DNA from 3 places in the Kosakonia sp. YIM B13571 genome. Region 1 is predicted to be linked to each of the others. Evidence: predicted binding sites of a transcription regulator. Region 1 holds the regulator's gene; each other region holds the start of a gene.

Region 1 (10,949 bases):
ATGAAGCGCGCGTGCTGTTTGTGGTGCTGGTGCTGCTGGCCTTCGCGCTGGTGCTGACGCTGAATGTGATGACTATTTTGCTCTCCGTCGCGGCGCTGGCGCTGGCGTGGGTTTACCCGTTTATGAAGCGCTATACACACCTGCCACAGGTGGTGCTCGGCGCGGCATTCGGCTGGTCGATTCCAATGGCCTTCGCGGCCGTGAGTGAAACTGTACCGCTGAGCTGCTGGATCATGTTCCTCGCCAATATCTTGTGGGCGGTGGCGTATGACACGCAGTACGCGATGGTTGACCGGGACGACGATGTGAAGATTGGCATTAAGTCGACGGCGATTTTGTTCGGTCGCTTCGACAAGCTGATTATCGGAATTTTGCAGGTGGTCGTGCTGGCGCTGATGGCGTCTGTTGGCTGGCTAAATGGCCTGGGTTGGACGTACTACGGGACGGTGCTCATCGCTGGCGCGCTGTTTGTTTATCAGCAAAAGCTGATTGCGGGTCGTGACCGGGATGCCTGTTTTAAAGCGTTCATGAATAATAACTATGTGGGGCTGGTGCTGTTTTTAGGGCTTGCGTTGAGTTACCTGCATTTGCCTTGAATTTTTTCCCCTCTCCGTGAAGAGAGGGGAAAAGTTACCATCACACTTCTGCTTGCGTCGCGCTCTCAATCGTCAGACGTACATCCGACGTTATCAAGTCCGCCAGCATCTGGTACACGTTTAAGGTACGTGCCGGATCCGCATCACCAGTATCACTGATATAGCCTTCATCGCGCAGCGTCAGCACCAGCGTACTGAACACCGCCTTATCGAAGAACTCCGGCGCGTTGATGCCATGCAGCACCGACAGGCGTTGCGCCAGCGTGCGGCTCTCTTTTTCCAGCGTGCTGCGGTTCATCGCCGGGTTGGCGCTCAGCAGCCAGAAGGTAATGGCGTAACGCTGTAAGGTTTCGCGCGCGCCTGCCGCCAGCAGTTGCAACGTGCGGGAGTGCGTCGGATTGATGCTCAGACGATCGTCTTTCACCGTCAACAAGCCCTGGCGCAACAGCTCTTGCGTCAGGTTCTCCAGCACTGGCGCCAGCTCCGCTTTTTCCCAACGCAGGAACAACTCGGCTTTCAGCATTGGGTAGAGTAACTCGACGTGGCGCAGGATCTCGCTACGTGAAATGGCACGGTGCTGGGTGACAATCGCTGCCAGCAGCGACGGCAGCATCAGCATATGTGCAATATTGTTGCGGTAGTACGTCATCAACACCGCCTGCTCACGCGGCAGAATGATGATATCGCCGATGGTGTCTTTCTCGACTTCGAACTTGTTCATCTGCAGCGCGTGGTCGATAAGCTCGCTGGCGCTGGCCGAAGGCGTGGTCGAATCCGGGGAATAAGGCACGTTGCGCATCAGCTCGAGATAACAGCTTAACTGCTCGGTCAGTTGCTCGCGCGTCAGTGAACGCTGGCGGGAAGCCAACAGCGCGGTACAACACAGGTTCATGGCGTTAGCCGCACCGGCGTTGTTGATACGCACCATCAGGTCAGCGGCAATGGTGTTCACCGTTGGTGTTAACCACGCCGGACGGATGGATTCAATGGGATCAATGGCTTCGCGCCACTCCGGAACATGATGATTTAGGTAGTTCATCAGCGGGATCGGTTCGCCGAAGTTCACATAGCCCTGACCGAGGTTACGCAGCTTGCTTAAGCCCCGTACCATCTGCAACAGGCTCTCTTTCTCTTTCGTCGCGCCACGCAGCTCTTTGGCGTAAGTACCTACTTCCATCACGTGTTCATAACCGATGTAAATCGGCACCAGCGTGATTGGACGCGTGCCGCCGCGCAGCATCGCCTGGATGGTCATCGACAACGTACCGGTTTTCGGATCCAGCAAACGCCCGGTGCGCGAACGTCCACCCTCAACGAAGTACTCCACCGAATAACCACGGCTGAACAACTCGCCCAAGTATTCGCGGAACACGGTGGAATAAAGCTTGTTGCCTTTAAATGTCCGGCGAATAAAGAAAGCACCCAGGCGGCGGAAAATCGGCCCGGCAGGCCAGAAATTCAAGTTGATACCGGCGGCGATATGCGGCGGCACCAGCCCCTGGTGATAGAGCACATAGGAGAGCAGCAGGTAGTCCATATGGCTGCGATGGCAGGGCACATAGACAATTTCGTGACCGTCATGTGCAAGCTGGCGTACGCGCTCAGCGTTATGCACATTAATGCCCTGATAGAGACGGTTCCAGGTAAAACCCAGAATACGGTCAGTCAGGCGGATCATCTCGTAGGAGAAGTTCGCGGCGATCTCTTCCATCAGCGCGATGGCGTTTTGCTGCGCCTTATCATGGGAGATTTTTTTGCTGCGCGCTTCATCTTCAACGGCGCGGGCAATCGCCTTGGACGAGAGCAATTTGTTAAACAAATCCTGACGGGCCGGCAGGCGTGGACCTACTGCGGCCAGACGCTGGCGGGCAAAGTGCATACGCGCCACGCGCGCCAATTTCTGCGCGATAATTTTATCGGTACCGTGTTCGGTCGCCATACGACGCAGCGAAACCGGCGGTGAAAAACGCACAAAGCTGTCGCGGCCAAGCCAGGAAACAGCAAAGAATTTCTGGATGCCGTTCAGCATACGCAGCGGCGGGTTAATTTCGCCTTTTTCACGCCCCGGTGAACGACCAAACATCACCGATACCGGCACCATTTGCACATCCAAATCAGGATGGCTGCGGTGTAAATCCAGGTAGTCGTGGAACAGCTTGATCGACTCTTCTTTTGGCGCGTAATAAGTGAACACGCGCGGGCCGCCGTGGATAAACACGAAACGCGGCAGCAAAGCGCCGTCGATTTCCAGCGGTTCCATGGGATCGGGCAGCTCATGTGCCAGACACTGCGCGCGTAGAGTCAGTAAATCTGCCTTTGAGTTATAAGGCAGCACGTACATGATGGGACGTGACGTATCGAGACCCAGCTCCTGTGCAGGTTCTGCGGGGATCGATTTACTTTTTACCAGTACGCTTAATGGTAAATTCAGTAACTTGTAGTAAATTCGTGGCCAGCCGGACATAAAGGATGTAAAGCCTCTGGTTAATAGTGCCATTGCGCCGCAAGAATATCAGAAAGCACACATAATTTCTGTTGTACCGCTGCGCGCTTGCTGAGACATTGACGCCAATTTAATAAAAAGGTTCTTTTAAATGGCTAATAATACCACCGGTTTCACCCGGATCATTAAAGCCGCTGGATATTCCTGGAAAGGCGTTCGCGCCGCCTGGATCAATGAAGCGGCATTTCGTCAGGAAGCCGTTGCGGTTACCCTGGCAATTATAATCGCTTGCTGGCTCGATATTGACACAATGACGCGCGTACTGCTGATTGGTTCTGTGACGCTGGTGATGATTGTCGAAATTCTGAACAGCGCCATCGAGGCCGTGGTCGATCGTATTGGCTCTGAATTCCATGAACTTTCCGGGCGAGCAAAGGATATGGGCTCAGCGGCGGTGCTGATGTCTATCCTGTTGGCGATGTTTACCTGGATCGCATTACTCTGGTCGCATTTTCGATAACGCTTCCAGAATTCAATAACGTTCTGGTTTTTTGCTTAAATTTGGTTCCAAAATCGCCTTTAGCTGTATATACTCACAGCATAACTGTATATACACCCAGGGGGCGGGATGAAAGCATTAACGGCCAGGCAGCAAGAGGTGTTCGATCTTATTCGCGATCGCATCACTCAAACCGGTATGCCACCAACGCGTGCGGAAATCGCACAGCAATTGGGGTTCCGTTCCCCAAATGCGGCGGAAGAACACCTCAAAGCGCTGGCGCGCAAAGGGGTTATCGAAATCGTATCTGGCGCATCGCGTGGTCTTCGCCTGCTGCTTGAAGAAGAAGAGGACGATATCGGCTTACCGCTGATTGGTCGCGTCGCGGCGGGTGAGCCTCTGCTGGCGCAGCAGCATATCGAAGGCCATTACCAGGTCGATCCGAGCCTCTTTAAACCCCATGCGGATTTCCTGCTGCGCGTGAGCGGCATGTCGATGCGTGACATTGGCATTATGGACGGCGATCTGCTGGCGGTGCACAAAACGCAAGATGTGCGTAACGGCCAGGTCGTTGTTGCGCGTATTGAAGACGAAGTCACGGTCAAACGTTTGAAAAAGCAGGGCAACACCGTTGAACTGCTGCCGGAAAACAGTGAGTTTTCCCCGATCGTCGTCGATCTGCGCGATCAAAACTTTACCATCGAAGGGCTTGCGGTCGGTGTCATTCGTAATGGCGCGTGGTTGTAACGCACATTCGCTCTGCTGCGGAGCTGATTCAGGTTCCGCAGCGATCTCCTCTTTTCCCTCAATAACATTCACATTCATACCATGCCACTGCTAACCACATCCGACAAAGCGCTCTGGCGGCTTGCACTGCCGATGATCTTCTCGAATATCACTGTCCCGTTGCTGGGGCTAGTGGATACGGCGGTAGTGGGGCATCTGGACAGCCCGGTTTACCTGGGCGGTGTGGCGATTGGCGCAACGGCAACCAGTTTCCTCTTTATGTTGCTGCTCTTTTTGCGCATGAGCACCACCGGGCTAACAGCTCAGGCGTTCGGCGCGAAGAATGCGCCCGCGCTGGCGCGTGCGTTAGTCCAGCCTTTGCTGCTGGCGCTGGGCGCTGGTGTACTGATTGCTGTGTTGCGCACGCCGATTATCGGCGTGGCGCTGCATATCACCGGCGGTAGCGAGGCGGTGCTGGAACAGGCGCAGCGGTTCCTGGATATTCGCTGGTTGAGCGCACCCGCTTCGCTGGGCAACCTGGTATTGCTCGGTTGGTTGCTCGGCGTGCAGTATGCGCGCGCACCGGTGATCTTGCTGGTGGTGGGGAACCTGCTCAACATCGTGCTCGATCTGTGGTTGGTCATGGGGCTGCATATGAATGTGCAAGGTGCAGCGCTTGCCACGGTGATAGCGGAATACGTCACTTTCGTCATTGGCTTGTGGATGGTGCGACACGTACTGGTGATGCGCGGTATTCCATTGCTGACGTTGAAAAATGCATGGCGCGGCGGCGTACGGCGTTTGCTGGCGCTGAACCGCGATATCATGTTGCGTTCGTTGCTGCTGCAACTCTGCTTTGGTTCGATAACGGTGTTTGGTGCCCGCCTCGGTGATGAGACGGTGGCAGCAAACGCGGTGCTGATGATGTTTTTAACCTTTACCGCTTATGCGCTGGATGGTTTCGCGTATGCGGTTGAAGCCCACTCCGGGCAGGCTTACGGCGCCAGAGACGGCCGTCAATTGATGCATATCTGGCGGGCTGCTTGCCGGCAGGCCGGTCTGGTGGCGCTGTTCTTTGCCGTTGTGTATGCGCTGGCGGGTCAGCAAATTATCGCGTTGTTAACGTCGCTACCCGCCCTGCAACAGCTTGCCGGGCATTATCTAATTTGGCAGGTTATGTTACCGCTAGTGGGGGTGTGGTGTTATCTGCTGGACGGTATGTTTGTCGGTGCGACGCGCGCGGCCGAAATGCGTAACAGTATGGCAGTGGCGGCGGCGGGGTTTGCCGTTACGCTACTCACCGTGCCTGTTTTGGGTAATCACGGTTTGTGGTTGTCGCTTGCTGTGTTTCTTGCTCTGCGTGGGCTGACGCTGACGCTAGTATGGCGTCGCCACTGGCGTGACAACAGTTGGTTTGCTGCGAGTGATCCTTCCTGATAGCACTTTATCCCTGCTTTAGCGCTCTGCTTTTCTTGTCTCGTTTACGCTGCTTTTATCTTATTAGATGGTTAAAGATTCCGAATAAAATCCATAATGCCGAATCCCTGACTACAATAATCAATACGTTCAGCACGGCGAGAACGTCTATTTTTAACCGAACGATAAGGAGTCCATGATGAATAAAGACGAAGTCGGCGGTAACTGGAAGCAGTTTAAAGGCACTGTGAAAGAGAAATGGGGCAAACTCACCGATGACGATATGACGATCATTGAAGGTAAACGTGATCAGTTGGTGGGTAAAATCCAGGAACGTTACGGTTACGCGAAAGATCAGGCGGAAAAAGAAGTGACGGACTGGGAAACGCGTAATGATTACCGTTGGTAGCCAGCACATCCCCTCATATATGTTAACTCTCTGAAGGCTACCCTGCCCGAAGGTACAAGGATGTACCACCCCCCTTCAAATTTCACATTCATCAGCACGAACGGCCTCCACTCGGCATACAAGCTTCCACACTTTACGCTCTAGGCCACATCTCTCTATCGCGTTTTATCAACGGTTGACCGACGCAGGTTCCCCCGACATTTGCTCGCTTGCCGCCTTTAGAATGCGAAATTTTTCGCGAAATGTTGTGTGTAATGAATAGCCAATAAAAGAGGTGATAAGTTAGCGCGGTTTTTTCTTTACCTGGACGCTATGGTCATGCTGGCAGTGATCGTGATGTCGGCAGGCTTCCACTTCCACGCAGGCCGCACATAAGCCATGTGCTTCAATCACATTATGCCGCAGGGCAAAACCCATTTTCGCCGCCAGCGCATGCATAATATCTTCTACCCCTTCGGCCTGTTCTTCTTTCACTGAACCACAGCGATCACAAATAAACATCGCAGAAGTGTGCGTCGGCTGGTCAAAAAGGTGGCACAGCACATAGCTGTTAGTGGACTCAACCTTGTGGACAAAGCCTTGCTCCAGCAGGAAATCAAGCGCGCGATAAACCGTCGGCGGTTTTGCTTGCGGCTCGCTTTCACGCAGCAGATCGAGCAGATCATAAGCACTTATCGCGCTTTGTTGCAGGCTTAGTAATCGCAACACTTCAAGGCGCTGGGGAGTCAGGCGCACATTGCGCTGCGCGCACAGCTTTTCAGCCTGCACTAACATCTCTTGCGAAGTGGTCTTATCCATTGGCGCTCTCTGGTCGATGAGAATAGAAACCCACACTTTACCATGTCCTGCCGGAAACGCCGAGATCGCCGCCCGTAAACTCCTTTCCACACTTTCCTTCCCGAAATGAATATCCTCTTCTATAAATATTGAGAGTTTCCTCAATAACTATAGTGTTCGTATATATCCTGTACGTTCACCTGATTTAGCTTCTTTTTTGGTCGTTGTTCGCAGCAATAGTGAATTCCTGTTTGTTTTAAAATAAACAGGCTTAAAAAACTCATCTGGCTACGAGACACATATTGTGAATAAAAAATGTAAACTTTCAGCGGTCGCTATCGCTGTCTCCTTCTTTGCGGCAAATCAAGCCGGGGCAGCCAATACCTGGGCAGAAGCACGTAACGATGCAATGGGAGGAACGGGTGTTGCATCGGCAAATTATGGTAGTGGAGCACTCATAAACCCGGCGCTGCTGGCGAAAGCCAAGCCGGAAGATAACGTCACAGTTATCCTGCCGAGCATTCAGGCGCAAATTACCGACAAAGATAACCTTCGCGATGAAATTGATAACATCAATGACAAAATTGATGGTTACAAGAACGTGGTCGATAACCTGACCGCCGCGCAGATCATTGCCAACCCGATTGGCACAGTAAATCAGTTCCAGAGTGCGGCAAAAGACCTGGCTGACGAACTGGTGTTTCTGAAAGGCAAAACCGCGCAGGCTAAAGCTGCCGCTGGCCTTGCGGTCAGTATTCCGAACGATGTGCTCTCGCTGGCTTTTGTCACCAAAGCGTATGCGCACGCCCGCGTAAGCTCGAATATTGATCAGCAAGATATCGATTACCTGCGCAGCATCCAGAACAGTACCACGGTGGCTGCCGGTGAAGCGCTGGGAGCGGTGCTCTCGCCAAACGGTAGCGAAGAGATCACCAAAAACCTCAACTCCACCGCAGCGGGCCGTGCGGCAATCGTCTCCGACTTTGGTATCGCTATGGCGCGCCAGTTTGAAGTCGCTGGCGTGCCTCTATCCCTTGGTGTGACGCCGAAACTGCAAAAAACGTGGGTCTACAACTACACTGCCTCTATTTATGACTACAAAAGCAGTGACTTGAGAGACAGCCGTTATCGTACTGATGACACTGGCTTTAACATCGATGTTGGTGCTGCGGCGGACTTTGGTGAAAACATCACTGTTGGCTTAACCGGCACCAACCTTATCTCCCGTGATATCGATACTCAGGATATTCGTATTCGCAATGGTAGAACCGGTGACGTCACCAATTACAAAGACACCTACCAGATTAGCCCGGTGGTGACCGCTGGTGCGGCCTGGCACAACGATCTGGTGACATTAAGCGCCGACGGGGATTTAACTGAAACCAAAGGCTTTAAGAGCGAGAAAAACTCCCAATATGTGGGCGTTGGTGCGGAAGTTCGCCCGCTTAGCTGGCTGGCGGTACGTGCCGGTTACCGCGCGGATGTGAAAGGCGATGATAAAAACGTCTTCACGGGCGGTGTCGGTTTTGCACCGTTTAACCGCGTCCATGTCGATTTGATGGGGCTGGTCGGTGAAGATGAAACCTGGGGTGCTGGCGCGCAGTTGAGCGTCACCTTCTAAGGTTTAGCCGGAGGCGCTGCGCCTCCGGTTTTCCCTGTGCTATAGTAGCGCCCCTTTTTCATTCGATGCTTAAATATTCGCCATGCTGCCACACAATCAGTCCGCTACTTTTCCTGCCCATCGTTTCTCCATTGCGCCGATGCTCGACTGGACGGACAGACATTGCCGCTACTTCTTGCGCCTGCTGTCGCGCCAGACGTTGCTCTACACCGAAATGGTCACCACCGGTGCCATCATTCATGGTAAGGGCGATTACCTGGCGTACAGCGACGAGGAACATCCGGTAGCGTTGCAGCTCGGCGGTAGCGATCCAGCGCAGCTTGCCCATTGTGCGAAGCTGGCTGAAGCGCGTGGTTATGATGAAATTAACCTCAATGTCGGGTGCCCGTCCGATCGTGTGCAGAATGGTCGTTTCGGCGCGTGCCTGATGGGCGAAGCGCAACTGGTGGCAGACTGCATCAAAGCGATGCGTGATGTGGTGTCGATTCCAGTCACTGTCAAAACGCGTATTGGCATTGACGATCAGGACAGCTACGAATTTCTCTGCGACTTTATTGGCACCGTGGCCGGAAAAGGCGAGTGCGAAAGCTTTATCATCCATGCGCGCAAAGCGTGGCTTTCGGGGTTAAGCCCGAAAGAGAACCGGGAAATCCCGCCGCTGGACTACCCGCGCGTTTATCAGTTGAAGCGTGATTTTCCGCATCTGACAATGGCGATTAACGGCGGTATCAAATCGCTGGAAGAAGCCAAAGCGCATCTGCAACATATGGATGGCGTGATGGTCGGTCGCGAAGCGTATCAGAACCCTGGTATTTTGGCGTCTGTCGACCGCGAGATCTTTGGTGCAGACGTAGCAGATGCCGATCCGGTCGCCGTGGTGCGCGCCATGTATCCCTACATCGAGCGCGAGCTGAGTCAGGGCGCGTATCTCGGGCATATTACTCGCCATATGCTGGGGCTGTTTCAGGGCATTCCCGGCGCGCGCCAGTGGCGTCGTTATCTGAGTGAAAATGCGCATAAAGCCGGTGCGGATATCGCGGTAGTGGAACACGCGCTCAACCTGGTGGCGTCAAAGCGTTAAAATTTCACCAAAAGGTAGTCAAATTCACTAAGCTCCGCCCTCTGTCACGGAGCTTTTTTATTGATAAATAAGTCAATTTTTCCTGGCATGGTTCTTGTAGGCATGGTTCTTGTAATAGCAACGAGAGTTACCTCTTTGGGAGATCCATCATGCTGGAATTACTGTTTATCGTGGGCTTTTTTATCATGTTGCTGGTGACCGGCGTTTCGCTGCTGGGCATTATCGCTGCGCTGCTGGTGGCAACGGCTGTTATGTTTCTCGGCGGCCTTTTCGCGTTGATGATCAAGCTATTGCCATGGCTGCTGCTGGCTGTCGCCGTTGTCTGGGTTATCCGTGCCGTGAAAGCACCGAAGGTCCCACGTTATCAACGCAATAACCGTTGGCGTTACTAAAGTATTGCGTGGTTCGTCACATACCGAAGACTTTTCCCGGAACATTGCTTAGAACCGAATAGGATTTACTTATTAAATCTGTCACTATCGCGACGTTAACGAATTCATCGTGCTGTACCCTACAATGCAGCCGAACAAAAAAAGAAAGGGCTTCCCACGGGAAGCCCTAATTCTTTCAGGTATTTAGCTTAAGGGATCAACAGGCTTGAGCCCTGCGTCGCCCGGCTTTCCAGCGCTTCATGCGCCTGTTGCGCATCTTTCAGCGCGAACTTCTGGCTGTCGGCCACATCCACTTTGATAACCCCGCTGGCAATCAGCGAAAACAGCTCATTACTGGCTTCCTGCAGCTCTTCCCGGTTGGTGACATAGCCATTGAGGGAAGGGCGCGTGGCGTAGAGCGAGCCTTTCTGGTTAAGAATACCCAGATTAACGCCTGTCACCGGGCCGGAAGAGTTGCCAAAGCTTACCATCAGCCCGCGACGGCGCAGGCAATCAAGCGAGGTTTCCCAGGTGTCTTTCCCCACTGAGTCGTATACCACCGCGACCTTTTTGCCGCCGGTTAACTCTTTGACACGTTCCACCACATTCTCTTCGCTGTAGTTGATCACCTGCCAGGCGCCGGCCTGTAATGCGCGCTGCGCTTTTTGCGCGGAACCCACGGTACCAATCAGCTTCGCACCGAGCGCTTTTGCCCACTGGCAGGCAATCAGCCCGACGCCACCGGCGGCAGCGTGGAACAGGAACATTTCATCGGGCTTGATTTCATACGTTTTGCGCAGCAGATAAAACACCGTCAACCCTTTCAGGAATGACGCCGCGGCTTGTTCAAAGGAGATAGCGTTCGGCAGCACTGCGACTTTATCCGCTAAAACGTTATGCACCGAGCTGTACGCACCCAGCCCCGATTGTGCATACACCACGCGATCGCCCACTTTTACCTGCGTAACGCCGCTGCCCACTTTGCTTACCACGCCAGCCGCTTCGGTGCC
Region 2 (10,949 bases), on a different contig from region 1:
TGGCCCGCTGTGCGATGCTCGCCTGCGGGTCGGAATGAAAGCCGTGGTACGCACCCGGCCAGACATTCAGCTCCACCTCGACTCCCGCACGCATTAACCGCTGCGCATACGCCATATCTTCATCAAGAAACAGATCCAGTGTGCCAACGCCAATCCAGGTCGGCGGTAGTCCAGCCAGGTTGTCGGCGCGCGCGGGTGCAGCATACGGCGATACGTCAACGCTACCGGGTTTGCAGCCAAGCAGCGCGCGCCAGCCAAAATCGTTGTTTTCCCGCGTCCAGATAAATTCGCCCGTCACCGGGTTTCGTTCAGCCTCGACGACCGTACGATCATCGAGCATCGGGAACATCAGGTTCTGAAACGCCAGTGTCGGCCCACCGCGATCGCGCGCCAGCAGCGCCAGAGCGGCGGCAACGCCCGCGCCTGCGCTGTCGCCCATCAGGCCAATATTATTTGCATCAACCCCTAATTGCGCCGCGTTTTCCACCATCCATACTAGCGCGGCATAGCAGTCATAGAGCGAACCAGGAAAGCGGGTTTCTGGCGACAGGCGATAATCGACAGAGACGACTACGCAGTCATGTTGCGCGGCTGTCGGGCGGGTAAGCGACAAAGATTGCTCCGGGCTACCAAACAGATGGCCGCCGCCGTGTATATGCAAAATCCCCATCCGGTTGGCACGCCGTGTCGTTGGGGTGATAACACGCACACGCACGGCAGGCTCACCACCGGCAACCGCAATGTGCTGTTCATGCATCACCAGCGCCAATCCATCATCGGTGTGCATGGCTTGTAGTGCGGCTTGCTGGCGCTGCGCGCGTATTGCAGGGAGTGCGTCGGCTTTCAGCGTGGAAGGTGTCCAGGATTGCAGGGCGGAGCGAAGCTCGGGGTCAACCAAATGCCATGTACTCATGCGTGAACCTTTATCATCAACAGGCCAAAGTAAGGGAAGCGCCTTAGCGCTTCCCGTTTTTAACCTTACAGCACTTCACCGTTGCTGGCGATAACCTGTTGATACCAGCCAAAACTTTTCTTCTTACTGCGCTTGAGCGTACCGTGGCCGTCGTTGTCTTTATCGACATAGATAAAGCCGTAGCGTTTTTTCATCTCACCCGTCCCGGCGCTGACAATGTCGATGGGTCCCCACCACGTGTAGCCCATGATGTCGCAGCCATCTTCAATGGCTTGCGCCATGGCTTCGATGTGGCGACGACCATAATCGATGCGGGCGTCATCGTTAATTTGTCCGCTGGCATCCGGTTCATCCACGCCGCCATAACCGTTTTCAACAATAAACAGCGGCTTACGGTAGCGGTCTGCCAGCTCGTTACAGACAATGCGAAAACCCTGCGGGTCAATCGGCCAGCCCCATTCGGTTTTCTCCAGATACGGATTATCCAGCCCGGCTGTGCCGCCAGTATCAATGCGGAACTGGCCGCCTGCCTGGTGCAGCACGCTGCGGTAGTAGCTAAAGCCAAGATAATCAGAAGGGTAATCTGCCAGCAGTTGCAGATCACCCCCGGCAATCTCCAGTTTTACGCCCAGTTCGCGGAACAGACGCGGCGCAAACGCCGGGTATTGCCCGAACATCATCACGTCCGAGAAAAACAGCGAACGACGGCGCAACTGCATGGTGGAGAAAATGTCGTCCGGATTACTGGTTGCCGGGTAGACGGTGCTCAGCGACAACATGCAGCCGATTTTCGCTTCAGGGATAATCTCGTGGCACAGCTTGTTGGCCAGCGCGTTGGCAACAAACTGGTGATGATTTGCCTGCCAGATCGCCTGCGCGCCGGCATCGGCATCTACCGCGCCGGTGGCGAATGGCATGCGGTTCATGTTGTTCAGCTCGTTAAAGGTCATCCAGTATTTGACCTTGCCTTTGTAACGGCGAAATACCGTTTCGCAGTAGCGGCTAAAAAAGTCAATCAACTGGCGATTCTTCCAGCCACCGTACTCCTGATACAGCGCCAGCGGCGTTTCGTAGTGGGAGAGCGTGATAACCGGCTCAATGCCATACTTCAGCAACTCATCAAACAACGCGTCATAAAACGCCAACCCGGCTTCGTTGGGCGTGGTTTCATCACCGCGCGGGAAGATGCGCGACCAGGCAATCGAGGTGCGAAAGCACGTAAAACCCATCTCGGCGAACAGCGCCACGTCCTCTTTGTAGCGGTGATAAAAGTCCACCGCTTCGTGGCTGGCGTAGTAAAGATTGGGGTCAATCACGGCATCATGTTTGCCAGAGGCGATACCGCCGCGTACCACGTCGGCGATGGACGGCCCTTTGCCGTCTTCATTCCACGCGCCTTCCGCCTGGTTGGCGGCAATTGCGCCACCCCATAAGAAATCTTTCGGGAAAACAGACATATCAGCTCCTTAATCCGCTAAGTCTTCGCCGTTCGAGGCGATCAGTTTTTTATACCAGTGGTAGCTTTTCTTCAGCGAACGCTTCTGCGTGCCGTTGCCCATGTCGTCCTGGTCGACATAGATAAAGCCGTAGCGTTTGGAGATTTGCGCTGTACCCGCGCTGACCACGTCAATTGGCCCCCACCAGGTGTAGCCGAACAGATCCACGCCATCACCGATGGCCTCTTTCATCTGCTCAACGTGCTGGCGCAGGTACTCGATGCGGTAATCGTCATCGATGGAACCGTCCGGATTAACGGTGTCCACCGCGCCGAGGCCGTTTTCGGCAATAAACAGCGGCTTCTGGTAACGGTCATACAGCTGATTGAGCGCCAGACGCAGCCCTTTCGGGTCGATTTGCCAACCCCACTGGCTGGTGGGCAGATAGGGGTTGCGGATACCGCCGGTGACCAGGTTGCCTTCTGTGCCTTCCAGCGTTTCCGGGTGTGCGCTGACGGTGCTCGACATGTAGTAACTAAAGGAGACGAAATCCACCGGGTGCTGGCGCAGGATCTCATCATCGCCGACCACTTTTTTTAGCGTCACGCCTTTTTCTGCCAACATGCGGTCAGTGTAAGCAGGGTAATAACCGTGCGCCTGGACATCGCTGAAGAACAGCGACACGCGCTGCATCTCTTCGCAGGCTTGCAAATCGTCCGGGTGGCAGGTATGCGGATAAAGCATCTGATAGCTGATCATGCAGCCGACCTGCGAGCCAGGAATTATGTCATGGCAGGCTTTGGTGGCGAGCGCACTGGCAACAAACTGATGATGCGCGCCCTGGTATTTATCCTGCTCCAGATGCGGGTTCTCCTCTTCAATCACGCCCACGCTGACATACGGGTGATGTTTCACGCAGTTGATCTCGTTAAAGGTCATCCAGTACTTCACTTTCTTGCGATAGCGGGTGAAGACCGTAGTGGCGAAACGCACATAGAAATCCACCACCTGGCGGTTCGGCCAGCCGCCGTAATCGGTCACCAGCGCCAGCGGCATTTCATAGTGTGAGAGCGACACAATCGGCTCAATGCCGTGTGCCAGTAGCGTGTCGAACACCTCATCGTAAAATTTCAGTCCCGCTTCGTTCGGCGTGGTTTCATCGCCACGCGGGAAGATACGCGTCCAGGCGATTGACATACGGAAGCAGCCAAAACCCATGCCGGCAAACAGGGCGATATCGTCTTTAAAGTGGTGATAGAAGTCGTTGCCTTTGCGTTTTGGGTAATATTTTTTGCTGTTCGGATCCTGTGCTTCCTGCACCTGCGCGTGAGTCATGCCCAGCCACTGATCGAGCCAGCGCTCACGCGGCAGGTTGCTATCGAAGGTATAAACATCCGAGACGGAAAGCCCTTTACCGCCTACATTCCACGCGCCTTCCAGTTGGTTGGCGGCGGTTGCGCCACCCCATAAAAACCCTTCCGGAAATGCTTTCGAAAATGCCATGCCTCTGCTCCTTACGCCGCACTTGCGGTCAGTGTGAGAAATGCGTCCCGGCTGGCGACATCGCCATTCGCTTTCACCGGGCTGATATCGCCGTATTGTTCGCTATTGGTGACCACCACAATCACGCTGGGATCGATGCCTGCCGCCTGCAATGCCGCCAGATCGAAGCTCACCAGCAAATCACCGACCTCCACGTTTTGCCCGGCAGCAATGTGGCTGGTGAAGTGCTTACCGCCGAGTTTCACCGTGTCGATGCCGATATGAATCAGGATTTCCGCCCCGGTATCACTTTGCAGCGCCAGCGCATGGTGGGTTTCAAACAGGGACTCCACCTTGCCATTAACCGGTGAACGCAACTCGCCGCTGGTGGGATAAATGGCGATCCCTTTACCAAAAATTTCATCGGCGAACACCGGATCGCTAAGGGTATTGAGCGGTTTCAACTCGCCGCTGACCGGCGCGAAGAGTTTCTCCTCGCTGCGCTCTACCGGCATCGGGCTGACGCCTGCCACCACGGTCTCTTCAAAACCAAGCACCACGGTGACAACCGCCGCACAGACAAAAGAGATAGCAATGCTGACCAGTGCCCACATGAATGTCGGGCCAACCAGCGCCGGAAGGCCGGGCAAACCGCTCAGGGCGAAGGCGTAGGTTTTGACGCCCATCGCCATCGCGAAACCGCCACCGCAGGCACCGCCAATCAGCGCGGCGGCAAACGGGCGTTTATAGCGGATGTTGATGCCGTACATCGCCGGTTCGGTAATGCCCATCGCGGCACTAAAACTGGTGGTCAACGCCAGTGATTTCAGCTTCTTATCGCGGGCGCGCAGGAACACGCCAAATGCCGCCCCTGCCTGACCGAGGTTGGCGACATAGAAAAGAATTTTGAACGGGTCAAAACCCATGGTGCTGATGTTGTTGATCATGATAGGCACCAGTACATAGTGCATCCCGGTGATGATGATCATCGACAGCGTACCGCCGACCACCACGCCTGCCACGACCCCAGCGTTTTCCACCAGCCAGATAATGCCGCTGGAGAGCTCGTTCCCGGCGAAAATCCCCAGCGGGCCGATGGCAATCAAGGTGATGGGCGTGACGATAACCAAGCTTAACAACGGCACGAACATGGTTTTCAGCACGCCGGGCATCACGCGATCTATCAGCTTTTCCACCCGGCTAAGCAGCCAGACGGCGAGCAAAATGGGGATCACCGTAGAGGCGTAGTTCACCGTTGGCACCGGCAGGCTCATAAAATTGACTGGTGCGCCGGATTTAAACAGCGTTTGAATCGCCGGGTGGAAGAGGGCGGCTGCCAGCGCAACTGCCACATAGGGGTTCGCGCTAAACTTACTCGCCGCGCTGAAGGCCAGCGCCAGCGGCATGAAGTAGAACACGCCATCGCTGATGGCGAGCAGGATTTGGTAGGTCTGATTGCTGGTTTCCAGCCAGTGCATTGCCACCATCAGTGCCAGTACACCTTTCAGGATACCGGCCCCGGCAATCGCCGGAATGATCGGCGAAAAGATGCTGGATAACCCCTCCAGCACCACCGATACCGGGTTGCGCCGTTTTCCGGGCTGCGCTGCGCTGGTGGCAGAGACACCCGGTAATTTCGCCAGCAATGCATCGCACAGCGGTGCGACGTCATTACCGATGATGAGTTGATACTGATCGCCGGAAATGTTTACGCCAATCACGCCATCCAGCGCTTCCAGCGCCGCGCGATCGGCTTTATCGTTATCTTTCAGTAAGAAACGCAAACGGGTGATGCAGTGAAACAATGACAGAATATTGCCCTTGCCGCCGATCTTATTGATTATCTGCTGCGCGGTATCCTGATAGTTCATGGTCATTCCTCCAGACTGACACCTGCGGTGCAGGTGTCATAACAATTACCGGTTACCCACCGGCGCTTTGTTCTTCTGGGGTTTGCCTGATTTAACAGTAACAAGCCTGGAAAGAATTCATACACTTCATACTTCAAACCACAGGAGGGCTGGCTTTTGCCCGGCTCATCCATGCGCCGTGTTCAAATCGGCGCCTTGCCGATTTGGCACTCACCCTGTCACTTACTTTTGTAAACTCCGGGGATTTACGGCGCTGCCACGTTCCTGTGATTCACACTCTCTGTACCTGACTAACAACCGTGATTACGGCTCTGCCCGCTGTACCACGTTTTCGATATGCACGGTCAGATAAAGTTTTTCCGAATTGCTCATCGTGTGGTGATAATTCTTGCCGACAAATTCGTTAATCGCGTCAACGCATTTCAGGGTGGTTTGATAACGACGCTGCACCATGGCAAATAACTCTTCGTCGTCATTATTTAACACCACACCATCAATCACCCGTTGAGCGAAAAACTTTAAATGGGTAATGAAACGCTGGTAATTCAGACTGTGCTCGTCGAGCGGCAGGGTGAAAAAGTATTTAACGATATTCTGTAACTGATAAATAAGCCGTGTAATTTTTGTGGTTTTACCCATCGTATCATTCAGCCCGGCATTCACTATATGCAACGCGATACTACAGGCTTCACTGTCGGGTAATAATGTGCCGGTACGCGCAACAATCATGCCGATCGCCTGGCGGCCAATGGCGTACTCTTCGGTGTAGAAATGGCGCACTTCCCACTCTAACGGATTGGGTAAAACTTCATTTTTTTCTACGCGTTGTAGCGCGAAGTGCAAGTGATCGGCCAGCGTAACGTACAGACCTTCGCTTAATTTATGCGAAAGCGTGGAGCGTGCCAGCGCAACAATATCGGCGGTGAGTTGCACTATTTCCACCGGCACTTCGCTAACCAGATCTTTAAAACGTGCGGAGACTTGAGAGTCCTGCAAATGGAATATTTTCTCGATGGCTTGCGCATCGACGCGTGCGCCGCTTTGAGTATTAAACCCTAAGCCGCGCCCAGTCAGAATAACCTCAAGGCCATGCTCATCAATGGCGCTGACAACGTTATTATTTAATATTTGTTTGACCAGCATCGCCAACTCCTGCAAACAAAAACGGGCAAAACGTAAATACAGCAGCGAGCGGATGTCGCCCTCTTTCTCTGCATTTAGGTTTTGCCCGATATTCGGTAACAAGCGTAATGCAGGTAAAAACTAGCATTGCCTGAATAAATGATCAACGCGACCTGAAGGGCAATGGCGAATGGATCTGCCAATTTGTGATCGGCGTTGTGAAAAATATCCTGTATCCGATCAGTGACGCGTGGAATATGTGGACGTGCTTCCAGCCAGGCAAAAAGGGTTATCCTACGGGCGCTAAAAATGCCACAATAGTGTCTGTTTATACAGTATTTCAGGTTTCCTCATGGCCCTTACCGCCGCGCTAAAAGCGCAGATTGCCGCCTGGTATAAGGCGTTGCAACAACAGATCCCGGACTTTATTCCCCGCGCGCCGCAGCGGCAGATGATTGCTGACGTGGCGAAAACGCTGGCGGGGGATGAAGGGCGTCATCTGGCGATTGAAGCGCCGACCGGCGTGGGGAAAACGCTCTCCTATCTCATTCCGGGCATCGCCATCGCGCGTGAAGAGCAAAAAACGCTGGTAGTTAGCACGGCTAACGTGGCGTTGCAGGATCAGATATTCAGTAAAGATCTGCCGCTGCTGCGCAAAATTATCCCCGATTTACGCTTTACCGCCGCGTTTGGCCGTGGGCGCTATGTCTGCCCGCGCAACCTGGCGGCGCTGGCAAGCAGCGAGCCGAACCAGCAGGACCTGCTGGCATTTCTGGACGATGAGCTGACACCTGGCAACCAGGAGGAGCAGAAGCGGTGTGCGGCGCTGAAAGCTGACCTCGACAGCTATAAGTGGGATGGCCTGCGCGATCACACCGATAAGGCGATCACCGATGATTTGTGGCGACGTCTCAGCACCGATAAAGCCAGTTGCCTGAACCGTAACTGCCACTACTACCGCGAGTGTCCCTTTTTTGTCGCGCGCCGCGAAATTCAGGAAGCTGAAGTCGTGGTCGCCAACCACGCGCTGGTGATGGCGGCGATGGAGAGCGAAGCGGTGCTACCGGAGCCAAAAAACCTGCTGCTGGTGCTGGATGAAGGCCACCATCTACCGGATGTGGCGCGTGATGCGCTGGAGATGACGGCGGAAATCACCGCACCCTGGTATCAGCTCCAGCTCGATCTGTTCACCAAACTGGTGGCGACCTGCCTTGAGCAGTTTCGCCCGAAAACGCTGCCGCCGCTGGCGACACCGGAGCGGCTCAACGCCCATTGTGAGGAGCTTTACGCACTTATCGCTTCTCTTAACAACATTCTCAATCTTTACCTTCCGGCGGGCCAGGAGGCGGAATATCGCTTTGCAATGGGCGAGCTGCCAAATGAAGTGATGGAGATTTGCCAGCGGCTGGCAAAACTGACGGAGATGCTGCGTGGGCTGGCAGAACTGTTCCTGAATGATTTAAGCGAGAAGACCGGTAGCCAAGACATTGTGCGTTTGCACCGGATCATTTTGCAGATGAACCGCGCGCTGGGCATGTTCGAAAGCCAGAGCAAACTCTGGCGGCTGGCCTCAATGGCGCAGGCGTCCGGTGCGCCGGTGACCAAATGGGCCACTCGCGAGGCGCGTGACGGACAGCTGCATCTGCTGTTCCACTGTGTGGGCATTCGGGTGAGCGATCAGCTGGAAAAGCTGCTCTGGCGCAGCGTTCCGCACATCGTGGTGACCTCGGCGACGTTACGTTCGCTGAACAGTTTCAATCGTCTGCAAGAGATGAGCGGTTTAAAAGAGAAAGCCGGGGATCGCTTTGTCACGCTTGGTTCGCCGTTCAACCATGTTGAGCAGGGAAAAATTGTTATTCCGCAGATGCGTTATGAGCCGCTGATGGAAAACGAAGAGCAGCACATTGCGGAAATGGCGACCTGGTTTCGCGAGCAGGTTGAGAGTAAAGCACACCCTGGGATGCTGGTGCTGTTCGCCAGCCAGCGTGCGATGCAGCTGTTTTTAACCTATGTCGCAGACTTGCGTTTATTGCTGCTGGTGCAGGGCGATCAACCGCGTTATCGACTGGTGGAACTGCACCGTAAACGTATCGATAACGGCGAGCGCAGCGTGTTGGTCGGCTTGCAGTCATTCGCTGAAGGGTTGGATCTCAAAGGCGATTACCTGACGCAGGTTCATATCCATAAAATTGCCTTTCCGCCTATCGACAGCCCGGTGGTGATCACTGAAGGCGAGTGGCTGAAAAGCCTGAATCGTTATCCTTTTGAAGTGCAGAGCCTGCCCAGCGCGTCGTTTAACCTTATTCAGCAAGTGGGGCGGCTTATCCGTAGCCACAGTTGCCGTGGAGAAGTGGTTATTTACGATAAACGGCTGCTGACCAAAAGCTACGGTAAACGCCTGCTTGATGCGCTACCTGTGTTTCCTATTTCACAACCGGTGATGCCGGACGTTATAGTGAAGAAACCCGTGAAAAAACCAGAACAGAAGCGTCGCAAACGCCGTTAACGATGTGAGCCCGCAAGGAGTCGCTATGGATTACCGCAAAATCATTAAAGAAATTGGTCGTGGGAAAAACCACGCCCGCGACCTCGATTTCGACACTGCTCGTGGTCTGTATACGCAGATGCTGAAGGGGGAAGTGCCGGATCTGGAGATGGGCGGCATTTTGATTGCTCTGCGTATTAAAGGGGAAGGGGAAGCGGAAATGCTCGGCTTTTACGAGGCGATGCAGCAACACACCCTGAAACTGACGCCGCCGGTAGCTAAGCCGATGCCGATTGTCATTCCCAGCTATAACGGCGCGCGTAAGCAGGCGAACCTGACGCCGCTGCTGGCGATTTTGCTCAACAAACTCGGTTTTCCGGTCGTGGTGCATGGCGTCACTGAAGATCCGACACGCGTCGTAACGGAGAGCATTTTCAAACTACTGGGAATTGATGCCACGCTGCACGCAGGCCAGGCGCAGGCGAAGCTGGAGGGACATCACCCGGTCTATATTCCTGTGAGTGCACTCTGTCCACCGCTGGAAAAACAGCTGGCGATGCGCTGGCGGATGGGCGTGCGCAACAGCGCGCACACGCTGGCAAAGTTGGCAACGCCCTTTGAAAAAGACGCCGCGCTGCGTTTGTCCAGCGTTTCGCACCCGGAGTACATCACTCGGGTGGGGAAATTCTTTGCCGATATTGGCGGACGCGGCCTGTTGATGCATGGCACGGAAGGGGAAGTTTATGCTAACCCGCAACGATGCCCGCAAATCAACCTGATTGATGCGCAGGGTGAGCGCGTACTTTATGCGCGTGACGATGCTGCACCCGCGGCAAGTGACGGAGCAGCGAAAGACGCGGAAAGTACAGCGCGCTGGACAGAACGCTGCCTTGCGGGAAGTGAAGCGGTGCCGGAGTCGCTCAAAATTCAGATCGCCTGCTGTCTGGTGGCGACGGGTGAAGTGGCGACGCTGGAAGAGGGTCTGGCGCGGGTTGCGCAGAGTTTCTGACAAAAAAAAGCCCGTCACATCTCTGGACGGGCAAAAAAGGGTAACAACAGGGTTAATGAGGGGGGAGCACCTGACAGAGGGTTAATTTGCCAGGGGTAAAACGCGGTTTTCGGTTATTTGTAGATAACCGCAGTGCCGCTCAGTTTGTTATTGCCTGTAGCGGAAGTCATGCTGTAGCCCGTTGCGCCAGCGGCTTGTGCTTTCTCTGCCAGTTTGGCTTCCAGCCCGTCCAGCGTGGTCGCGCCTTCAGCGGAAACAACACCGATTTTATTCAGATTCTCTGCCTGAGCAGCGGTGACTGATTGTGCCGCGAAGGCACCGAAAGAGAGGGTGGACAGCGCGATAGCAGCAACAGCATATTTGATGGTTTTCATCGTTAATTTCTCGCAGGTTATTCTGTATGGGGGACAATGTTCCGTCGATGTGATGAGTATCACGTTTTTTGGCGGGAGATAAAATCGAAGAGAATTGACGGCCTTATTCTAAAAAATTGAACAACGATTAAAGTTTTGAATTCAAAGAAATTTAGTGATGAAAAAAGCGCAATTTACCACCAGTCGGTCTGGCACCGTTTTTCGTGGCACAATTTGCTACGTTCAGGGCGGGGTTTCGTGGATGTAAAGGCAACCGC
Region 3 (10,949 bases), on a different contig from region 1:
CGGCTGCGCGAGCAGAGTACGTAAGGAAATAATCAGCACCCCACCGTTTGCCTGGTGGACGAGACCGGGTTGCAAAGTGATTTCCTGATTAAACTGGCGAAGGCAGCCAAAAAGTTGTTCTGCCTCGACCCATTCGGCGATTACGGTCGGTTTGTCGCCGATAAAATTTGCCTGCATATTAGCAGAAGGTTCAAAGCGAATCGCTGAACCATTAACATGATATTGGCCGCCAGAAAATGGGCGGGCTTCAGGAATGAGCATTTCGGTGGCGCTGGCAATAAGCGCAAGATATTCGGCTTCTTCTGGTGCTTTAGCCAGCAAAAAGCGTGACGTCGCCTGCGGATAGAGCAATTGCTCCAGCGCGTACTGTAATCGGGGTTGCGTGTCGGCCAGGGAGAAGTCCGTTTCGCGGGCTATTTCGGACGATTCAAACACTTCCTGATAGCTGGTGGTATCAGGAACCAGGTCGTTCCATTCAAGTTTTGTAATGGTCAAAGTCGTTTTTTTAGTCTGATGTCAAAGGCGCGATTATACCGTAAACGCTCGTACAGCACACATTGATTACACGCTTTCGCGACGCGAACGTTATTGCCTTAACCGGGGTAGTGATTTCTTTTCAGCAGAGTTGGAAAAAACTGATATTCTGAACTGAGTTACACGGTCACGTTGAGAGCGCAATGAAATATCAACAACTGGAAAATCTCGAAAGCGGCTGGAAATGGAAGTATCTGGTAAAAAAGCATCGTGAAGGGGAATTAATCACGCGCTACATAGAAGCCAGTGCCGCTAAAGACGCGGTCGATTTATTGTTGACACTCGAAAATGAACCCGTACAGGTCAATGACTGGATTGGGCAGCATATCAATCCGGCATTGATTAACCGGATGAAGCAAACTATCCGCGCCCGCCGCAAACGGCATTTCAACGCCGAACATCAGCATACGCGTAAAAAATCGATCGACCTGGAATTTGTGGTCTGGCAGCGTCTGGCTGGGTTAGCGCAACGCAGGGGAAAAACGCTTTCTGAAACGATTGTCCAGCTGATCGAAGATGCTGAACACAAGGAGAAGTACGCATCTCAGATGTCCACGTTGAAACATGACCTGCAGGCATTACTCGGGAAAAAATAGGTTTGGGGATTATCCCTACATATAATTTCAGGCAATAAAAAACCCCGCCGATGAGCGGGGTTTTTTTAGACGGAAACTTAAGCCTGCGGCTGAGTTACAACGTCTTTGCTACCTTTAACTTCGATCTCAACGCGACGATCCGGTGCCAGGCAGTCGATCAGCGCTGCACGCGGTTTCACGTTGTCACAGGTGCTGCCGGTAACCGGGTTGGATTTGCCCATGCCACGTGCGGAGATTTTGTTAGCCGGGATACCTTTAGAAACCAGGTAATCAACTACGGATTGTGCACGTTTCTCAGACAGACCCTGGTTGTAAGCGTCAGAACCGATACGATCGGTGAAGCCCAGAACCACTACGGAACCGTCTTTCGGATCCAGGTTGCTCAACTGACCATACAGCTGATCCAGCGCCTGCTGACCTTCCGGTTTCAGCGTCGCTTTGTTGAAGTTGAACAGAACGTCAGACTTCAGAGTGAAGTGCTTGGTCTGTACTTCCGGAGCCGGAGCCGGGGCCGGAGCAGCCACTACCGGAGCAGCATCTTCCTGCTGGCCGAAGCGGTAGGAAACACCTACGCTCAACATGCCGTTATCCGGACGAGCACCAACGGTGCTTGCATCACCGATATTGTTAACCCACTGGTATTCCAGGCGGGTAGCGATGTCGCGGGTAACTGCCCATTCAACACCACCAGCGAAGACCGGGGAAACACCGGTATCGTGATCTTTGAAGCCCTGGTTGTTCTGAGCATCTGCACGCCAAACCATACCACCCAGACGAGTGTACAGGTCCAGATCGTCAGTTACCGGGTAACCCAGTTTAGCCGTCAGTTGAACGCCCTGAGCTTTGAACGCGCCGTTAACGGTGTCGCCTTTGTACGGCATACGACCCAACCAGTCATAGCCCAGTTCGAAACCTACGTACGGGTTAACCTGGTAGCCACCGAACGCACCAGCACCCAGTTGGCTTTCGTGGGTCGGGCCATCGTTCTGCCATACCGCACCTTTGTCATGATACTGGGACCAACCCAGTTTACCACCTGTATACCAGGTGTTATCTTTCGGAGCGGCCTGCGCTACGGTAGCGAAACCAGCCAGTGCCACTGCAATCGCGATAGCTGTCTTTTTCATTTTTGCGCCTCGTTATCATCCAAAAATCGCCATGGGAATCTCTGTTGAGAAGCCACGGTTAAATCCTTCACCGGGGGCATTGCTCACTGACAACTCTGCAGATATCTTTACCGATATCTTTGGCTTATGCCGAGCACCCCTGGCGATGTAAAGTCTACAACGTAGTTGGAAACTTACAAGTGTGAACTCCGTCAGGCATATGAAAAAAAAGGCTTTGTATACACAATATTTAACACTTCTGATTAATATTTCGCCACGGCTCTTTCCGTACAAAGCGCGCTACACAGGCTTTCGCGCTGTATTTTGACGATAAATTTTAAGCCCTGCCCTTACGCAAAAATTATCCTAGGAAAACTCTTAAATTTACTCAATGATACAAATTCGAGTGAATTTTTATCCCAGAAAGCTGTCTCGCAGCCAGAGGATCGTGGCGTATTGGGCGCATAACGAAGCCTATCGCATTGCCTTCTTCTGCCGCCATAGCTAATAGTCTAAGTTCCTCAGCCGTCAACTCTTCAGAATGCCAGCCAATAACAACGCTATAGTTGCCGGTGCGCAGTGCCTTGATCATTGAGTCCAGCGTTACGCTTGGAGAGAGCTGGTTCACCTGCATTACCTTGGTGAGGGGTAACCCAGCGGATTGCACCCACTCACGGCTGAGCTTTTGTTGAGGCGTCAACCACAGCTGCCAACGGGATTGTTGCCCGAGTTGCTGCAGCAAAGGCAGTAAAAGCAGCTGCGTCATCCAGGGCTGGTCCTCACGATAGACCATTTCGCTAATCAGCCCGGTAGTGATGCTGGAGGTCTCAACGTGATTCAATTTGTTGAGTGTAGAAGCGAGTGTTGTCGAACGATTAGCATAGCCTGAAGTGTACATAATCAATCCAGCCCTGTGAGTTACTGTATGTTTATACAGTAACCTTTGCATGCTCAGAGATCAACCTCATTTTCTGAAACTATCTCGCATTTTTGTTTCGTCCCCGTCATGTAATGAAAAATTTGCTTGCTGTCTTGCTCACAGTTGCCTATGTTCCTGCATAATGGTTTCACTAATCGCAAACTACCTTTTACTACGTGATTTATAAGGGAAAAATCATGGAAGACCTATCTTATCAACGGATATATCAGTCGCGCGAATACCTCATGCCTCTCGGAACAATTTGTCACCGCGCTCATTTTGGCGGTTACAGCTTGTCTGTGGATAAAACTGTTTTCGCGATGGTTGCCGAGGGGGAACTCTACCTTCGAGCATGTGACGAGAGTGCGCAATACACGGTTACGCAAGATGCTCCTTTGCTGGTATTCAACAAACGCGGGCGTCAGGTTTCGTTAAATTACTACTACGTTAGCGAGAGTTTGTGGCGCGATCGCTCGCTACTTCTGCAACTTTCGGCACTTTCACTCGATGCTGCCCGGCGTGATAAAGATCGGCGCAGTGCCAGGACGCGGTTGCGCGATCTGCCTAACCTAACTTTTCAACTTGAAGCCCAACTCCATGAAGCAGGTGTTCTGGATGCACATACATTGCGAATGCTTGGGGCGAAAGTTTGTTGGCTTAGATTGAGAAAAACAAATGAGCATCTGAGCGCAAAAGTGCTTCTCGCACTGGAGGGCGCAATTGTTGGGCTTCATGAGGCTGCGTTACCGGCGCCTCGACGCCGGGAACTGATGGAGTGGTTTAAGGGGGTTTTGAAGAAAGGCGCAAACCCTTATTGAGTGATTTGGCTTTTCAGCCGGCTGACTTCAGGCAATAAAGCGATCAGCAGGCCAATCTGTTGCAGTACCAGTGGCTCTTTGCTATCCGGGCGCGGTTCCAGATGTTTAATGCGTTGGGATAGATCGACAAGGGTATCCTGAACACGTTTTTGGTCTGCTGGTAGGTGATGCAGGGCATCGTCAACATAGCAGACTGCATCATCAAGCAAACGTAGAATATCCGGCTGGGATAGCTGCTCACGATGTGCGCCAAGTGCGGAAATATAACTGGTAAAGGTATGATTCAAACACAATAAACGGAACGCGGCATCGCGAAGTTCAGGTGAGGTTCCGGGTTCGGAAGACATATTTGAAACGACCGATGCCAGTTCCGCGTCACGGTTATAAGCATTACGTCTGGCGATGCGGTAAGCAAGACGGTTATCGCGTCCCTGATGGTATTGTTCAAGAATGGCATCAAGGTAGCGGCAGTTCGCGTCGAAGGCTTGCTCTGTGACACGGGGCAGGTGTCGAAAACGCCAGTCCGGCCAGATAAAACTCACCGCCGCCCAGGCGATAGCACAACCTATGAGCGTATCAAGAATACGGGGAAGCGCGACTTCAAATCCTTCGCCCAGTAAGTTAAAGCACAACAACACCAGCAATGTAATAAACATCGTGGCATGAGCGTATTGCACTGTTCGGAATGTGAAAAACAGAACGCCGGTGATGACAATGAGTATCAGTTGCCCTTCATGTGATGGAACGAAGTAAAGTACCGGCAATCCGATCGCAACCCCAATCAGCGTACCAATTACGCGCAGCCTCAGGCGGTGGCGAGTGGCGTTATAGTTAGGCTGGCAGACAAACAGACTGGTCAGCAAGATCCAATAACCATGCTGTAGCCCCGTTATTTGGATAAAAGCATAGCCGATACATAACACCACCGACATGCGCACTGCGTGGCGAAAGAGTGCGGATTCGGGCGTCAAATTATTACGTAACCGCTGCCGTATGTCGTTAAAACCACTCAGGCTATCGTCCGAAAGCTGATTTTCAGTGTCATTTGATAATGCGTGCTGTGGCTGCCCGGATTCAATAGTTGCTAACTGAGCGTCAATAGCCCTTAGGTTATCCAGAAGAAAACCAAGTGCTTTTATATGCTCCTGAGGCGTGATGCCATTGGCACGAAGGCGATCAAGTGCCGCGTCAAGGTGGGTAAATGCCCGTTCGAAGCGAGTATCGTGTTGATACGGAGTGCGTAGCAAAATGGCGCGTGATAACTGAGCGCACGCATGTGATTGCATGGAAAGTAAGCGCTGAAAGCGGAACATCACGTCGCTATAACGAAAGTGTTCGCGCAGTGTTTGATATTGGATATGCGACGAACTGGCGCGTTCGTGAATATCTTGCGCCGCAAAATAGTAATGCAATGTTTGACGTGTGCCGCGCTGCCCACGATCTCCGCGCAAACGCGTGAGCAACGTGGCTTTGGTTTGATTGAGCGTGTTCACTAACTGGCCATTCGCCAGTGCTAAATCATAGAGCGGCGCCTGGCTATCATCTTCAATATCCGGATCGAATAGACGTGATTTCAGTTCAAGGTATTGCGCCAGTTGTTCATAGCAACGCGCCAGATTGTCTTGTAGAGCGCGAATGGGGAAAACCAGATGTCCAACCAGCGTCAGCAAATTAAACCAAATGGCACCGGCCAACAGCAGTAGTGGTTGCTGATACCACTGTTCGAAAAGGGAAATCCCCAGCATGGTGTAGACCGCAATGAGCAGTGCCCCAAAAGCAATGGTGGCGTAACGCTGTCCAAGCCCGCCAAGCAAGATGAAGCCAATGGTGGATGTCACTAGCCCAAGCGCAAACAACCATGGCCACGGGAAGAGTAACTCCACGGATGCAGACGCAATAAAAAAGCACACTAGCGTAATTATCAGGTTTTTCAGACGCCCCGTCAGGCGGTCATCCAGATCGGCAAGTGCGGCGGCAACGACGCCAAGCGTTAACGGGATGGTCAGTTTCACCTCGCCGAGTAGCCAGGGCAGCAAAGCAGTCCCGCAAAGCGCAATAAAAATTCTGACGTTATAGAGCCAGGCACTGTTCCATGTATAACGGCGAAGCAGAGGACTTAACATAATGGCAAGCGATCCGATTATTGAAAGCGACGATGCGCATTGGCTTCACGGGCTGCGCGAGCGGTTTCTACAGATACCACCCGACGGCCAACTGGCCACAGTGCAATCGCAGCGATTTTAAAGTTCGCGACGCCAACGGGAATGCCGATGATGGTAAGACACTGAGTAATACCGGCGGTAATATGCATAATGCATAGCCACCAGCCAAACAGAACAAACCAGACAATATTCAATAATGTCCCACCCGCATTTAGCAGGCTGTTTTTGCTCTGCGGTTCGAGTTCATCAATGTGAATGGCTTCATTTCCCCAGGGGATAAGTGAGAGCTTTGTGATTTCCCAGCAGGAACGCGTCAACGGCAGAGTGATAATGAGCAGGGCGCTAATTATTGTAGCGAGTAGCCACCCGAGTGTAGTGGCGAAACCACCAAGCACAAAATTTAGAATATTCAAAACAGTACGCATAAAACCTCAGTACAAACCGGTCGGTAGTGAATGCCGGTAATTGTAACGATTATTTGGGCTGGAGCGCCAATTCTCTGGCAGGTAAACTGGCAATTATTGTCACAAGTTGAGAACGATAAGTCATGGAACTGAAAGCGACCTCACTGGGAAAACGTCTGGCGCAACACCCTTATGATCGCGCAGTCATTCTGAACGCCGGCATTAAAGTGGCAGGTGACAGACACGAATACCTTATCCCGTTCAATCAGTTGTTGGCGATTGAATGCAAGCGTGGGTTGGTGTGGGGAGAGATGGAATTTCAGCTTGCCGACAACAAAGTAGTTCGTCTTCACGGAACGGAATGGAGCGAAACACTGCATTTTTACCATCTCTTAAATGAGCGCTGGAACCGGTGGAGCGCGGAAATGAGCGAGGTCGCTGCCGGGGTTTTATCTGAGCAACTGGCGCTGATTTCCGGGCGTATTGAGCCAACGAAATGGCTTACCCGCAAGCAACTTCAGGGGGTACAGCAGCAATTGCAGCAGGCGTTTGCTGCGTTGCCGATTCCAACAAGCCGATTACCGGAGTTTGATAATTGCCGTGAGCTTTGGCGTCAGTGCCAGTCGTGGTTAACGGATGTTGAGAAGCGCCGGACACAGCACAATCAAACTTATACTGAAACGATGGTTACTCAGTACGCCGCTTTTTTTGAGCAAGTTGAAACATCTCCTTTAAACCCGGCGCAGGCGCGGGCCGTGGTCAACGGTGAGCACTCTTTATTAGTGCTTGCTGGCGCGGGGAGCGGAAAAACCTCGGTTCTGGTAGCCAGAGCTGGCTGGTTGCTGGCTCGCGGCGAAGCCTCGGCGGATCAAATCCTGCTGCTTGCGTTTGGTCGCAAAGCTGCCCAGGAGATGGATGAGCGTATCCAGCAACGGCTACATACCGAAGAGATTACCGCGCGCACTTTTCATGCGCTGGCGTTGTATATCATCTCCCAGGGAAGCAAAAAGGTGCCCGCGTTAAGCGAGCTGGAAAATGATACGTCGGCTCGCTTGTCCTTGCTAACAGACACCTGGTGCCAGCAGTGCAGTGAAAAGAAAGCACAGGCGAAAGGGTGGCGTCAGTGGCTGGAAGAAGAGATGGAATGGGAAGTCCCTGAAGGCAATTTTTGGGAAGATGCAAAATTGCAACGCCGCATCGCTCCACGTCTCGATCGTTGGATTGGGCTGATGCGTATGCATGGTGGTGCACAGGCGGAGATGATCGCTGGCGCACCAGATGAAGTTCGTGATCTGTTCAGTAAACGCATTAAATTGATGGGGCCGATCTTAAAAGCATGGAAAGCCGAGCTAAAGTCTGAAAACGCCGTCGATTTTTCCGGGCTGATTCATCAGGCGATCAATGTGCTTGAAAAAGGGCGTTTTATTAGCCCATGGAAGCATATTCTGGTTGATGAATTTCAGGATATTTCACCGCAGCGCGCAGCTTTGCTGGCTGCGTTGCGTAAGCAAAACTCGCAAACAACTCTGTTTGCTGTCGGTGATGATTGGCAAGCTATCTACCGTTTCAGCGGCGCGCAACTTTCCTTAACCACCGCTTTCCATGACTATTTTGGTGAAGGTGATCTCTGCGCACTGGATACGACTTATCGCTTCAATTCACGCATTGGTGAAGTGGCAAATCGTTTTATTCAGCAGAATCCATGGCAGCTTGCAAAACCACTGAACAGCTTGAAAACAGGCGATAAAAACGCAGTGACGCTGATGGCGCAGGATCAGCTGGATGCGCTATTAGATAAACTCAGCGGATATGCAACGCCAGAAGATAGGATTCTGGTTCTGGCGCGTTATCACCATGGAAAACCTGCCGTTCTGGAGAAAGCAGCCACCCGCTGGCCGAAACTTCAGCTCGATTTTACGACTATCCACGCCAGTAAAGGGCAACAAGCGGATTATGTAATTGTGGTGGGTCTGAAAGGGGGCGCGGATGGTTTTCCTGCCCCGGCGCGTGAATCCATTATGGAGCAAGCCTTGCTGCCGCAGGCGGAAGAGTTCCCTGATGCGGAAGAGCGGCGATTGTTGTACGTGGCGTTGACGCGCGCACGCCATCGCGTCTGGCTGTTGTTTGATAAAGATGAACCGTCACGCTTTGTCGACACGTTAAAATCGCTGGATGTGCCAGTCGCGCGAAAACCGTGAAACGAAGGCGGCCGCTGCGGCCGCCAGCACTTATTTCAGACGCTCAGCGAGGTAACGTTGGTAGTCCGGAATGAGGATGTCGACGCTGTGATTAAACTGCGGAGAGTCAATAATAAAATCAGCGGTAGATAAATTGGTTGCAACCGGAATATTCCACACCGTTGCAAGACGTAAGAGGGCTTTCACGTCAGGATCGTGCGGGACAGCATTAAGCGGGTCCCAGAAGAAAATCAGTACGTCGATTTTGCCTTCTGAAATCAATGCGCCGACTTGCTGGTCGCCGCCCATCGGGCCGCTCAGCATGGCGTTGACTTCAAGGCCGGTTGCTCGCTGAATCAAATTTCCGGTTGTACCAGTCGCATAGAGCTCATGCTTGGCCAGTACAGGCTGGTGACGTTCTACCCATTTCATTAATGATTGTTTGCAGTGGTCGTGTGCGACCAGTGCAATATGTTTGCGCACGGGTAAGGTGCGAGTGGTTGATTCCATAATCCGCTTCCGTCAGTGATTTTCGCTACAGATTACTGGAAGCGTCTGATGCTGCAAGAGAAGTGGATAAAAAAATCTGAAAATGGTCGAGTGGGTCTGTTTGATTTACACTTTGGTGACATCGCCGGGAGGAAAACATGAAAGAAATCGATATTGCCGCTATTTTACAGTCGACCCAAACTATTGCGTTGGTTGGTGCGAGTGATAAACCCGATCGACCAAGCTATCGCGTGATGAAGTATTTGTTGGATCAAGGCTATCATGTGATTCCCGTCTCGCCGAAAGTAGCAGGTACTACCCTACTTGGGCAGCAGGGCTATGCAACGCTTGCCGATGTGCCAGAAAAGATCGACATGGTGGATGTTTTTCGTAATTCGGAAGCGGCGTGGGGAGTTGCTCAAGAGGCGATTGCCGTTGGCGCGAAAACGCTTTGGATGCAATTAGGGGTGATTAATGAACAAGCCGCCGTGCTGGCGCGTGAGGCGGGGTTAAGTGTAGTGATGGATCGCTGCCCGGCGATTGAGATCCCGCGGCTCGGTCTGGCGAAGTAAAAAATACCCCGCATCTGGCGGGGTATTTTTAGTTGCGCAGGCGCGGAGCCTGAAGCTGTCGGCGAATGGTACGCGCCAGTTCGTCCATGGATGGCTGCTCCGGATGTTCATCCGTAATTTCGCTTGTCAGCTGCGCTTCTGCCAGGTATGTGTGCACTGGCTGGCCATCATCATCTTCCATCACGACATGATACCAGGGCAGTGCGCGGAGTTCGTCGTTCACCGCCAGTTCGTCTGCTGACGGCTCGTCCAGTGAATACTCAGGATCGATATCGACCACTACGCCAAGATACCCCAGCAGTGAGTGGCGAACTTGCTGACCGATACCGAATTTGCTGGCAATCATTGTCACCTCCCGGGAACCTTACATACCCGCAGATATGCGGGCGCGGTTCCAAATTTCAAGTTACATAACGCGGCAGGCAAACCCTTTCAGATACAGCCCTTCCGGGTAGGTAGCGATCACAGGATGATCGGCGGCCTGACGGAACTGTTCTATAAATTGTACATCACGACCAGCATCTATTGCGGCGTCAGCTATGATTTTCTGAAATAAATCGGTGGTCATCAAACCGGAACAGGAGAAAGTAAGCAGCACACCACCGGGATTCAGGAGCTGGATCGCCAGCATATTTATATCCTTATAGCCGCGACATGCGCCCATCAACTGGCTTTTGTTTTCCACGAACTTTGGCGGATCCATTACGATGACATCGAAAGTTTCGCCCTGATCGCGATATTTACGCAGCAGTTTGAATACGTCGTCGCGAACAAATTCTGCTTTGCTTAAATCCAGCTCATTCAGAGTGATGTTCTTTTTTGCGACATCCAATGCTTCCTGCGAAGTATCGACACTGACGACCTGGCGGCATCCGCCCATCAGTGCGGAAACGGCAAAGCCGCCAGTGTAGGAAAAGCAGTTTAATACGCGCTTGTCTGCCACATAGCGACGTGTTGCCAGCCGGCTGTCGCGCTGATCGAGGTAGTAACCGGTTTTGTGCCCGCCCTGAATATCGACAAACAACTTCATGCCGTGCTCTTTGATAGGCAACAACGCGGGCGGCAGTTCGCCAGCCACCAGCCCTTGCGCGAGTTCCAGACCCTCTTTTTTTCGCACGGCAACATCGCTGCGATCGTAAATTGCGCATTGTGGATAGAGAGACTGGAGCGCT

What was found. Region 1 encodes LexA, which represses DNA repair genes until DNA is damaged. Its sites were predicted from a motif close to TNCTGTATGTACATACAGNA; they were not measured.
Region 2: dinG (ATP-dependent DNA helicase DinG) is a predicted target of LexA. The motif match lies at 7,143-7,162, and genes of this name have one in related genera.
Region 3: sulA (SOS-induced cell division inhibitor SulA) is a predicted target of LexA. The motif match lies at 3,156-3,175, and genes of this name have one in related genera.

The regions. Positions count from the first base shown of each region.
Region 1 is NZ_JBHZPL010000009.1:17,376-28,324, forward strand. It holds gene ubiA (4-hydroxybenzoate octaprenyltransferase) at 1-596, shown strand, start outside; gene plsB (glycerol-3-phosphate 1-O-acyltransferase PlsB) at 637-3,060, opposite strand; gene ACFX4O_RS18345 (diacylglycerol kinase) at 3,191-3,559, shown strand; gene lexA (transcriptional repressor LexA) at 3,668-4,285, shown strand; gene dinF (MATE family efflux transporter DinF) at 4,367-5,701, shown strand; gene ACFX4O_RS18360 (CsbD family protein) at 5,880-6,089, shown strand; gene zur (zinc uptake transcriptional repressor Zur) at 6,372-6,887, opposite strand; gene traF (conjugal transfer protein TraF) at 7,171-8,487, shown strand; gene dusA (tRNA dihydrouridine(20/20a) synthase DusA) at 8,570-9,568, shown strand; gene pspG (envelope stress response protein PspG) at 9,718-9,960, shown strand; gene ACFX4O_RS18385 (quinone oxidoreductase) at 10,149-10,949, opposite strand, start outside.
Region 2 is NZ_JBHZPL010000001.1:410,732-421,680, reverse strand. It holds gene ACFX4O_RS01980 (alpha/beta hydrolase) at 1-913, opposite strand, end outside; gene ACFX4O_RS01975 (glycoside hydrolase family 1 protein) at 979-2,370, opposite strand; gene ACFX4O_RS01970 (glycoside hydrolase family 1 protein) at 2,380-3,852, opposite strand; gene ACFX4O_RS01965 (beta-glucoside-specific PTS transporter subunit IIABC) at 3,864-5,702, opposite strand; gene licT (BglG family transcription antiterminator LicT) at 6,006-6,845, opposite strand; gene dinG (ATP-dependent DNA helicase DinG) at 7,177-9,330, shown strand; gene ybiB (DNA-binding protein YbiB) at 9,356-10,318, shown strand; gene ybiJ (DUF1471 family protein YbiJ) at 10,432-10,692, opposite strand.
Region 3 is NZ_JBHZPL010000001.1:201,907-212,855, reverse strand. It holds gene ACFX4O_RS01100 (AAA family ATPase) at 1-495, opposite strand, end outside; gene matP (macrodomain Ter protein MatP) at 678-1,130, shown strand; gene ompA (porin OmpA) at 1,208-2,257, opposite strand; gene sulA (SOS-induced cell division inhibitor SulA) at 2,625-3,134, opposite strand; gene ACFX4O_RS01080 (TfoX/Sxy family DNA transformation protein) at 3,353-3,973, shown strand; gene yccS (YccS family putative transporter) at 3,967-6,096, opposite strand; gene ACFX4O_RS01070 (YccF domain-containing protein) at 6,114-6,560, opposite strand; gene helD (DNA helicase IV) at 6,683-8,737, shown strand; gene mgsA (methylglyoxal synthase) at 8,768-9,226, opposite strand; gene ACFX4O_RS01055 (CoA-binding protein) at 9,364-9,777, shown strand; gene hspQ (heat shock protein HspQ) at 9,806-10,123, opposite strand; gene rlmI (23S rRNA (cytosine(1962)-C(5))-methyltransferase RlmI) at 10,184-10,949, opposite strand, start outside.